3 regions of the Arthrobacter sp. CAN_A6 genome follow, and region 3 is predicted to be linked to each of the others. Evidence: predicted binding sites of a transcription regulator. Region 3 holds the regulator's gene; each other region holds the start of a gene.
The links. Region 3 encodes HrcA, which represses chaperone genes, less so after heat shock. Its sites were predicted from a motif close to TTNGCACTCGNNNNNNNCGAGTGCNAA; they were not measured.
Positions count from the first base shown of each region.

Region 1: the regulator HrcA is predicted to act here: its motif matches at 1,626-1,652, upstream of groL (chaperonin GroEL).
Region 2: the regulator HrcA is predicted to act here: its motif matches at 1,195-1,221, upstream of IWX75_RS04225 (Hsp20/alpha crystallin family protein).

Region 1 is NZ_JADOUV010000010.1:50,305-53,576, forward strand. It holds gene groL (chaperonin GroEL) at 1-1,464, opposite strand, end outside; gene IWX75_RS14950 (TM2 domain-containing protein) at 1,817-2,365, shown strand; gene IWX75_RS14955 (LytR C-terminal domain-containing protein) at 2,440-3,012, opposite strand; gene IWX75_RS14960 (DUF3263 domain-containing protein) at 3,039-3,272, opposite strand, start outside.
Region 2 is NZ_JADOUV010000002.1:149,925-153,196, forward strand. It holds gene mgrA (L-glyceraldehyde 3-phosphate reductase) at 1-93, shown strand, start outside; gene IWX75_RS04215 (GNAT family N-acetyltransferase) at 93-593, shown strand; gene IWX75_RS04220 (DUF1801 domain-containing protein) at 613-1,038, opposite strand; gene IWX75_RS04225 (Hsp20/alpha crystallin family protein) at 1,320-1,781, shown strand; gene IWX75_RS04230 (DUF7793 family protein) at 2,266-2,640, shown strand; gene IWX75_RS04235 (DUF7793 family protein) at 2,637-3,086, shown strand; gene IWX75_RS04240 (family 4 glycosyl hydrolase) at 3,063-3,272, opposite strand, start outside.
Region 3 is NZ_JADOUV010000005.1:189,793-193,064, reverse strand. It holds gene dnaJ (molecular chaperone DnaJ) at 1-1,021, opposite strand, end outside; gene hrcA (heat-inducible transcriptional repressor HrcA) at 1,177-2,190, opposite strand; gene IWX75_RS10615 (DUF3097 domain-containing protein) at 2,380-3,234, shown strand.

The sequences.
Region 1 (3,272 bases), on a different contig from region 3:
GGCCAGGAGGTCCTCGTACACGCCGGTTGCAGCGTTGAGGCCATGGCCCGCAGGCAGTCCGCGGACCTTGTCCACCACGACGCCAGGCTCGAGGCCGGCGTTGAAGGCGATCTGCTTCAGCGGGGCGTCGATGGCGACACGGACGATGTTCGCTCCGGTTGCCTCGTCACCTGTCAGGTCGAGCGTGGCGAATGCCTTCGCACCGGCCTGGATCAGTGCCACGCCGCCACCGGCAACGATGCCCTCTTCGACGGCTGCCTTGGCGTTACGCACTGCATCTTCGATGCGGTGCTTGCGCTCCTTGAGCTCGACCTCGGTTGCGGCTCCGGCCTTGATGACTGCGACGCCGCCGGCCAGCTTGGCCAGGCGCTCCTGCAGCTTCTCGCGGTCGTAGTCGGAGTCGGAGTTGTCGATCTCGGCACGGATCTGGGCCACACGGCCGGCGATGGCGTCGGCGTCGCCGGCACCTTCGACGATCGTGGTCTCGTCCTTGGTGACAACCACCTTGCGGGCAGTGCCGAGCAGGTCGAGCGTGGCGTTCTCGAGCTTGAGGCCGACTTCCTCGGCGATGACCTGGCCACCGGTGAGGATGGCGATGTCGGCCAGCTGGGCCTTGCGGCGGTCGCCGAAGCCGGGTGCCTTGACGGCAACGGACTTGAACGTGCCGCGGATCTTGTTCACGACGAGCGTGGCGAGAGCCTCACCCTCGACGTCCTCGGCGATGATCAGCAGCGGCTTGCCGGACTGCATGATCTTCTCGAGGACGGCAACGAGGTCCTTGACGTTCGAGATCTTCGAGTTGACGATCAGGATGTAGGGATCCTCGAGGACCGTCTCCTGGCGCTCTGCGTCGGTGACGAAGTAACCGGAGATGTAGCCCTTGTCGAAGCGCATTCCTTCGGTCAGCTCGAGCTCGAGGCCGAAGGTGTTGGATTCCTCGACGGTGATGACGCCTTCCTTGCCCACCTTGTCGAGTGCTTCAGCGATGAGGTCACCGATCTGCGTGTCACCGGCGGAAATGGAAGCCGTGGCCGCGATTTCCTCCTTGGTCTCGATCTCCTTGGCGGAAGCCAGGAGCTCCCGGGTGACGGCGGCAACTGCCTTCTCGATACCGCGCTTGAGGCTCAGGGGATCCGCACCGGCGGCTACGTTGCGGAGGCCTTCCTTGACGAGGGCCTGCGCGAGGACGGTGGCGGTCGTGGTGCCGTCGCCGGCCACGTCGTCGGTCTTCTTCGCAACTTCCTTGACCAGCTCGGCGCCGATCTTCTCGAACGGGTCGTCGAGTTCGATCTCCTTGGCGATGGAAACACCATCGTTGGTGATCGTGGGGGCGCCCCACTTTTTCTCGAGGACGACGTTGCGGCCGCGTGGGCCGAGCGTTACCTTGACGGCGTCAGCGAGGATGTTCAATCCACGCTCGAGGCCGCGACGGGCCTCTTCATCAAAAGAAATGATCTTGGCCATAACGGCTTAGGTCCTTTCGGGGACGGTTGTGCATGTCAGCATACGAATGCCTACCGATCTGCGATGCCCGCGACGGACGGGCTGGGCCGGGAACGATCTCTTTACGTCCTGGCGTTCACCCTCACCACAGAGGTCTGCCTGCTTCACCCGGTACCCGCTGCTTAGCAGTCAACCGGCCCGAGTGCTAACTCAATAATTAGCACTCCGGCAGGGCGAGTGCAAGCCGGGATTCCCGTGGTGACGCCCCCGGGCCGTCCCTGAGCCGGTCCGGAAAAAGACAGGGACCTACCCGATGGCGTGCGGCGGAAAGGAGGCATAGGTTGGGGTCGGACAGCACAACAGGAGGAGCGCAGTGTCAACGAACCCAGAGCACCAGCCGGATCCCTTTTCGGATCCGGACGGGAAGAACCAGCCCGGACCCGGGGCGTCACCGGACACCGGTCGGCCCCCCGAACAATATCCGTCCGGCTTCGACCCGTCCGGCGTCCACCAGTCCGGCTCGTACGGGTCAGCTCCGCAACAACCCGATTCCTACCAGCAGCAGGGTCCCTACGGTCAGGGGTACCCCGAACAGCCGAATGGGTACCCGCCGAATCAATACCAGCAGGGCCCGTACCAGCCCAATCCGTACCAGCAGGGCCAGTTCCAGCAGGGCCCCTACGGCCAGGGGTACCCCGAACAGAAATCACGGCTCGTTGCAGGGCTGCTCGGTATCCTCCTGGGATCGCTCGGTATCCACCGTTTCTACCTGGGCTATACCACCATCGGTGTCGTGCAGATCATCGTCACCTTCGTGACCTTCGGATTCGGAGCGCTCTGGGGGTTCATCGAGGGCATTCTGATCCTCGTGGGAGCGCAGACGTTCAGCAGGGACGCGCGCGGCATCCCGCTCAAGGAGTAATCCGCTCAAGGAGTAATCCGCCGAAGGAGTAGCGCGCCGTATGGAACCTTAGCCGGCCGACCGGGCGAGGGTTCCTATTCGAAATCCGGTCCAAGCACCGCCGTGATCAGCGGCGCGACGTCGGGGCTGGCCATCACGGTTGCGATGCCGAGGTCAGCGGCGAGTTCCTGGGCGGCGGGCTGCTGGTCGGCGTCGCCGTAGAGAACCGTGGACGCCTGGACCGGCGGCCCGGCCCAGTTGCCGGCAATCGCTCCAGACCAGCCCTCCGCCGCCAGGCGGCCGGCCGCGGTCGTGGCGAGCCCTGCCGTTCCGGTGGCGTTGAGCACGTTGAGGGCCTGGCTCCTGTCGACCACAGCCGGGGAGGTCGACGCCGACTCCCCGGAGCCCGCCTCTGCAGGATCCGGATCCGGGGTAGGGACCCCGGAGGCATCCGCTGCCGAAGCGGTGCTGCCGCTGGGCACCGCCTCCAGCCCGAGCCTCGGAAGCAGAAAGTAGGCGGCGAGTCCTACGAGCAACGCCAGCACTCCCACGAGGATTTTCAGGGCGAGTCCATTGGAACGATCGGGCATCAACCGCTCACGGTGGACTCCCTGCCGATCGACGCTGATCGGAATGTCGTCGAACTCGTCCGCGGGATATTTCGTCATATGCGTGTGCGGTCCTTGGCTGCTGGTCAGATGTCGACGCCGAGCCGGCGTGCCGAGCGGGCACGCTGCCGGGTTGAACGAAGTCTACGCAGCCTTTTGACAAGCATCGGATCGTGGGCGAGCGCCGCCTCCGTGTCGATCAGCGCATTGAGGATCTGGTAGTAGTGGGTGGCTGACATGTTGAAAAGCTCCCGGATCACCTGTTCCTTCGCTCCCGAGTACTTCCACCATTCACGTTCGAGTGCGAGCATGCGCCGGTC
Region 2 (3,272 bases), on a different contig from region 3:
AACCTCGACTTCACCACCGAGGAGCTTCACGCGATCGATGAGTTCGCCGTCGAATCGGACATCAACCTGTGGGCGGGAGCGCTGAAGGCCTGATGCGCACCCTCCGGAGGGCGGTCCGTAGTGACTGGGCCGCCCTCTGGCGCATCATGGAGCCGGTGGTCAGGGCCGGGGACACCTACTGCTGGGATCCCGCCATGGAGGAGGAGGCAGCGCGGCGGGAGTGGTTTCCCGAGGAACCCCTCGATGCAACGTTGTGCGTCTATGTGGTGGCCGACGACGACGTCGTGGTGGGCACTGCTCAATTGCACGCGAACCGTGGGGGCAACGGCAGCCACGTTGCCAACGCCTCGTTTCTGGTGGCGGCTGACTCCGGCGGGAAAGGATTCGCGCGGTTGCTCGCTGAGCGGGTGATGGAGGAGGCTCGTGGTCAGGGCTACGAATCGATGCAGTTCAACGCCGTGGTGCAGACGAATGAGCGGGCGGTGGCGCTGTGGCAGTCCCTGGGATTCGAGGTGATCGGCACTGTTCCGAACGCCTTCCGGCATCCTGTGCAGGGACTGACCGGCCTCCACATCATGTATCGGGAACTCTAGGGACGCATCCGCGGGAATGCTAGCCGAGGGTGAAGTCCGCCGTCGTCATGTAGGTGTGGCCCAGCCGGATCAACTCCTGAAGCACTTCGGTGTCCACCTCTGCCAGCGACGGGATGTACAGGCACGCAGCGCCGGTCCGATGCCTGCCCAGACGGGCGAGGAGGTCCTCCGCGCCGGGGGCGATCGTGAGTCCGTACAGGGCAAGGGCGTCGCTCCGAGGGGAAAACCCGACGGCGAGGGCGTCCCCTTCGCGACCGGAGGCGTATTTGTAGGAATACTGCCCGAACCCGATCATCGAGGGCCCCCACAGAACGGGGTCGAGCTTCGTGATCGACTGCATCATCCGGAGCACCGCGAAGCCGTCATTGCGGCGTCGTTCGTTGGTGACATCGTTGAGGAAGGCGATCGGGTCGGCCGTACTCGGTCGGGTCTTGTTCGCTGCCACCGCGCCACCTGGCTTCCTGTCGCGGGAAAGGCCCCGGAAGGACCTGTCCTGTGTCAGGTCCTTCCGGCCATCCTAAGCGGTCGGCACCGGCCGTTGCCGGGTCGAGGGACACCGGTGGTCGGGTCGAATGCGGAAGGGAAAAATCTTCCGGCAGATCTGGCACTCTCCCTGCAGGAGTGCTAACCTATTTCCGTAGTTGAGCGAAGGACGCTCAACTACCCGAAACAATGGATCGAGCGTTGCTTCCGAGGGAAGCGGCACACCTGAAGGAGTTGACAACAATGGCTATGAGGTTTGACCCGTTCCGCGAGATCGACCGTGTTGCCGGTGCGCTTCTGAACAGCGGGCCGGGCCTGCGCGGGATGCCGATGGACCTGTACCGCCAGGGAGATCATTACGTCCTGAATGCGGATCTTCCCGGGTTGGATCCAGGATCGGTCGACATCGATGTCGACGGGCAATTGCTGACCATTCGTGCGGAGCGGACACTGCAGGGCGCTGACGGCGTCCAGTGGTTGACCCGTGAGCGCGACAGCGGCTCGTTCCTGCGCCAACTCAACCTGGGACAGGGAATCGACACCGAAAACATTTCCGCACATTACGAGAACGGTGTCCTGAGCGTCACCATCCCTGTGGTCGAGAAGGCGAGGTCCCGCAAGATCGCGGTGACCACCAACCACGATTCCGACGTCGTGGAAGAGGGTACGGATCCACGCAACAGGCAGCAGGCCGTGGAGCCCTAGGACGCCTGTTCAAGAGCGCCGCAAAACGCCGGATCCAACCAACGGTCGGGTCCGGCGTTTCTCGTGGAAGCGATTCGGGACGATTCCCCAGAAGCGAGCTGTAGCAACCCGGAGCGCCCCGACACCACCTGAAGCAACCCGGTTCAATCCGGTGCAACCGGTGCAAGGTCGAGAAAGGGACCGGGGGCGTTGCTGGGGGTGAAGCCCCGGTCTCAAGAGGGCTTGCGGCCCCCGGTCCCATTCGAGGGCAGCCGCCCGATTACCGGCGGTTCTGCCGCTGGCTTTTCTTGAACTGCTGCCTTGACGCAATCATCACGTGCCGTTCTTGGGAAAAGCTTGTGTTCTCTCCCCGACGACCCGGCCCCGTAACAAGGCTTCTCGAACGCTCCGCCGTGTCACGAGGGTCGGTCGGGAACTTCGGACTACGCTTCGCTACAGTGCATCGCTAAAGTGCTCAGTCACCGGGGGAGATTCGATGGGCCGCGTGTCAGCTGCCAGGGGTAAGGCGTGGATCAGCACCACTGGAGGAAACGGACTCCGCCTCGAGTGGGAGCCTTCCTCCCAGGTGGAAGCCGACGACGCCCGGTCCGTCCTGGAAACGAGTACCTTTCTGGCCGGCGGGGAACCGTACGTACTCCTGGTCGACCTGACGATGCTCATCTCCATCAGTACCGAGGCCCGGGACGTCTTCAATGCCTGCGGCGATGTCCTCGCCGCGGCAATGGTGGGGCAGGGTCCCATGGACCGGGTTCTGGCTGCACCTTCGGGGAACGCCGGCCATCCCACGGGATTCTTCACCTCGGAGGCCGATGCGCTCAGCTGGCTCGGAAGAATGAGCTCCGGAGGAAGGAACCCATGAACAATCCGCGAAATCGCACGGGCAGGTTCCTCGCGGTCCGGGAGGACAACGATCTCATCCGCGTCGACTGGGATCGGGGCATCACCATCTCCGACGACGACGCCCGCCAGCTGATCGCCCGGCTTGCTGAACTCTCCCCGCTCGTGTGCGGGCCGATGCTCGTCAACCTCAACGGCATGGTGTCCCTCAGCCGGGGATCCCTCAGCGCCTTCGCCGGGAACCTGGATATCTCGGCGATGGCGCTCGTCGGGCACTCGGCCGTGGACCGGCTCCTGGCGGGATTCTTCATCGGTGTGCATCGCCCGCCGTATCCCACCTGCTACTTCGACTCCGAGGAGGCCGGCGAAGAGTGGCTGCTGGGACGCCGTCATCTCGACCGGGACTGCGTCCTCGAGCCCTCGACATTCGAGCCGGTTGAGCTCTCACTCCCGCCAGAAGCTCCTTAGGCCGGGGAAAACCTCTTCATACCCCTGCAGCACGCGGGCTGCAGCGTGCGCCGAATCGATGAGCGGGTGGAGGGTGAAGGCCTTCAGCGCCGCGTCCCGGTCCGCACGCAAAGCCGCCTGCACGGCCTGCTGCTCAGCCCCCTTGACCGACGCCATCAGACCGAGTTGGGAAACGGTCAGGGGCGA
Region 3 (3,272 bases):
ACTCTTCCTGCTCGGGATCGAGGTTCCTCGGCGTCTCGACGTTGAGGTGAACCCGCAGGTCGCCGCGGCCGCTGCCCCGCAGGTGGGTGACTCCGAGGCCTCGGAGCGTCAGGATTTCGCCGGACTGGGTCCCGGCCTTGATGGCGAGCTCCTGGTCGCCGTCGAACGTATCGAGCCGGACCGACGTCCCGAGGGAAGCCGCGGTCATGGGAACGCTCAGTGTGACATGGAGGTCGTCGCCCTCGCGAAGGAACGTCGAGTCGGTATTGACCCGGATCTCCACGTACAGGTCACCCTGCGGTCCGCCGGCCGTTCCCGCCTCACCCTGGCCCGACAGCTGGATGCGCGTCCCGGTGGCGACGCCCGCGGGCACCTTGATGGTGAGGGTGCGGCGCGCACGGATGCGTCCGTCGCCGCTGCACTCATGGCAGGGATTGGGGATGACCGTCCCGTACCCCTGGCAGGAGCCGCAGGGCGCGGTCGTCATCACCTGCCCGAGGATGGACCGGACTGCGCGCTGGACCTGACCGGAACCTCCGCAGATGTCGCAGGTGCGCGGCGACGTGCCGGGCTGGCAGCAGCTCCCGTCACAGGTGGGGCACACGGCCGCGGTGTCGACGTCGATCTTCTTGTTGGTGCCGAAGACGGCGTCCTTCAGATCGATACGGACGTTGATCAGGGCATCCTGACCGCGGCGCATGCGTGAGGGCGGCCCGCCCTGGCCGCTCTGGCCGCCGAAGAACGTCTCGAAAATGTCCTGGAAGGCGAATCCGGAACCGGAGTAGCCGCCACCGAACCCGGTGTCGGTTCCGTTCTCATTGCCGGTGGTGTCATAGACCCTGCGCTTCTGCGGGTCGGCCAGTACCTCGTAGGCGTGCGTGACGCGCTTGAACTCCTCGGCGGCGTCCGGCCCTGAATTCACGTCGGGGTGGAGTTTCCGGGCCAGCTTTCGGTAGGCCTTCTTGATTTCCTCTCCGCTGGCACCCTGCGCCACACCGAGAACTTCATAGTGATTACTCACTCCTGCACATCACTTCCTGTTGACGAACTCTTCATCCTGCAACCCGCGGCGTGTCCCGCAGGATCTTGGTCTCTGTCGCTACTGTTTCCTCTATCAACCGGCGACGGGCCGCGTTCCTTCCCGACACCGGTCGCACGGCACAATATTCCTCCGCGCTATTCCTCGAGGATCCGCGAAAGATACCGTGCGACGGCGCGCACCGCCGCCATGGTGGTGGGGTAATCCATCCGCGTCGGGCCGAGGATGCCCAGCTTCGCCCCGGCATCGGGCCCGTACCCCGTCGCGATGACCGAGGCCTCCGAAAGACCACCGTAGGGGTTCTCGCTTCCGATCCGCACCGAAACTCCCCGGTAGTCCTGCTCCATCTCCGACAGGAGGCGCAGCATGACCACCTGTTCCTCGAGCGCTTCGAGTACGGGGCCGATACTGAGGGGAAAGTCGACGGTCGACCGCGCCAGGTTCGCTGTTCCGGCCAGCACGATGCGGTCCTCCCGCCCGAGTCCGGCCAGGTGCTCGAGTGATTTCAGCAGTGCACCTCCGGCATGGCGCAGGTGCTGCGGCAAGACCTGCGCCGCGTGCGCCAGCTCGGCGGGCAGGGCCGTCAACCGGACCCCGGACACCGCGCCGAGGATGCGCTGTTTCAGGTCCGCGAGTTCCGCTTCCTGAAGCGTTCCGGGGACGGGCACCACCCGCTGCTGGACGGTTCCATTGGTAGCGATCAGCACCACCAGGACCTGCTGCGGCGCGAGCAGCACGAACTCGATGTGCCTCACCGCGGCACCGCCGAGCCGGGGAAACTGCACCACCGCCACCTGATTGGTGAGTTGGGCGAGGATGCGGACGGTGCGATCGACGACGTCGTCGAGATCCTCCGCCCCCTCGAGCAGTGCCTGGATGGCGCGTTTCTCGGGAGCCGAGAGCGGCTTCACCTCCGAGATGCGGTCGACGAAGAGCCGATAGCCCTTGTCGGTGGGGATTCTTCCCGAGCTCGTGTGGGGCGCAGTGATCAGCCCCTCCTCCTCGAGGACGGCCATGTCGTTGCGGATGGTGGCGGAGGAGACTCCGAGGCCATGGCGGTCGACGAGGGCTTTGGATCCTACCGGCTCCCGCGAATGGACATAGTCCTCAACGATGGCCCGCAGCACTTCCAGACGCCGTGGCTCACTCATCCTTCATCACCTCCAGGACACTTATCCGGCATTCCCGCCGGCACCGGAAACGATTGGCACTCAACACACCCAAGTGCCAAGTCTAGTACGTCTGCGCGGATTGTTAGCATTGGAAAATCCGGCCCGGCCCCGGACCCGGGGAAATGGCGCCGGACGAACAGCGCCGGAAAATGAAAGCGAGATACAGCAGTGGCCGACTACGCCTGGGGGGCACAGGACATTTCCGCGCCCGCGCGCACCGAGTTGCCGGAAGTGGCGGCTGCTGCGGGCCTGGTGCTCGAGGATGTGCAGACCGGATTCGTCGGCGCGGTGGTGCGCGTGGAGAAGTCCGGGGGCCTCCATGTGATGGTCCTCGAGGACCGGAAGCTGCGGCACCGGACCTTCCGGCTGGGGCACGGATTCCTCCTCGACGGCAGCCCTGTCCGTGTTACTGCACCTACGAAGGCAGCGCCTGCCGGACCTCAGCGCACGGCGTCGGGGTCCGTGCGGGTCGAGGCCGGTCGTGCAAAAACGGCCAAAGCGAGCCGCATCTGGGTGGAGGGCAAGCATGACGCCGAACTGGTGGAGAAGGTCTGGGGAGACGATCTCCGGCACGAGGGGATCGTCGTGGAACCCCTCCACGGCATCGACGACCTCGAGGGAGCGATCCGTGCTTTCTCGCCGGGCCCCGGCCGACGCCTCGGAATCCTGGTGGACCACCTCCTCCCGGGTACCAAGGAGTTCCGGATCGCCGAGCAGGCGATGGCACAGCGCGGCGCCGCCGGCTCCGTGCTCATCGTGGGACACCCCTACGTGGATGTGTGGCAGGCAGTGAAGCCCGGCGCGCTGGGCCTCGCCGCCTGGCCTGTGGTGCCACGCCACCAGGACTGGAAGACCGGCATCCTCGCCGGGCTCGGCTGGCCGCACGCCGACCCCGCTGACGTTGCCAGAGGGTGGAAGAGAATCCTTGGGAGTGTCACGACCTATGCCGACGTGGAGCCGTCACTCCTGGGGCGGGTGGAGGAAGTCATCGACTTCCTGACGGCGCCTCAGGCCGGAACCTGACATACTCCCGACCGGATCCAAAGTATCCTAGGGGAAAC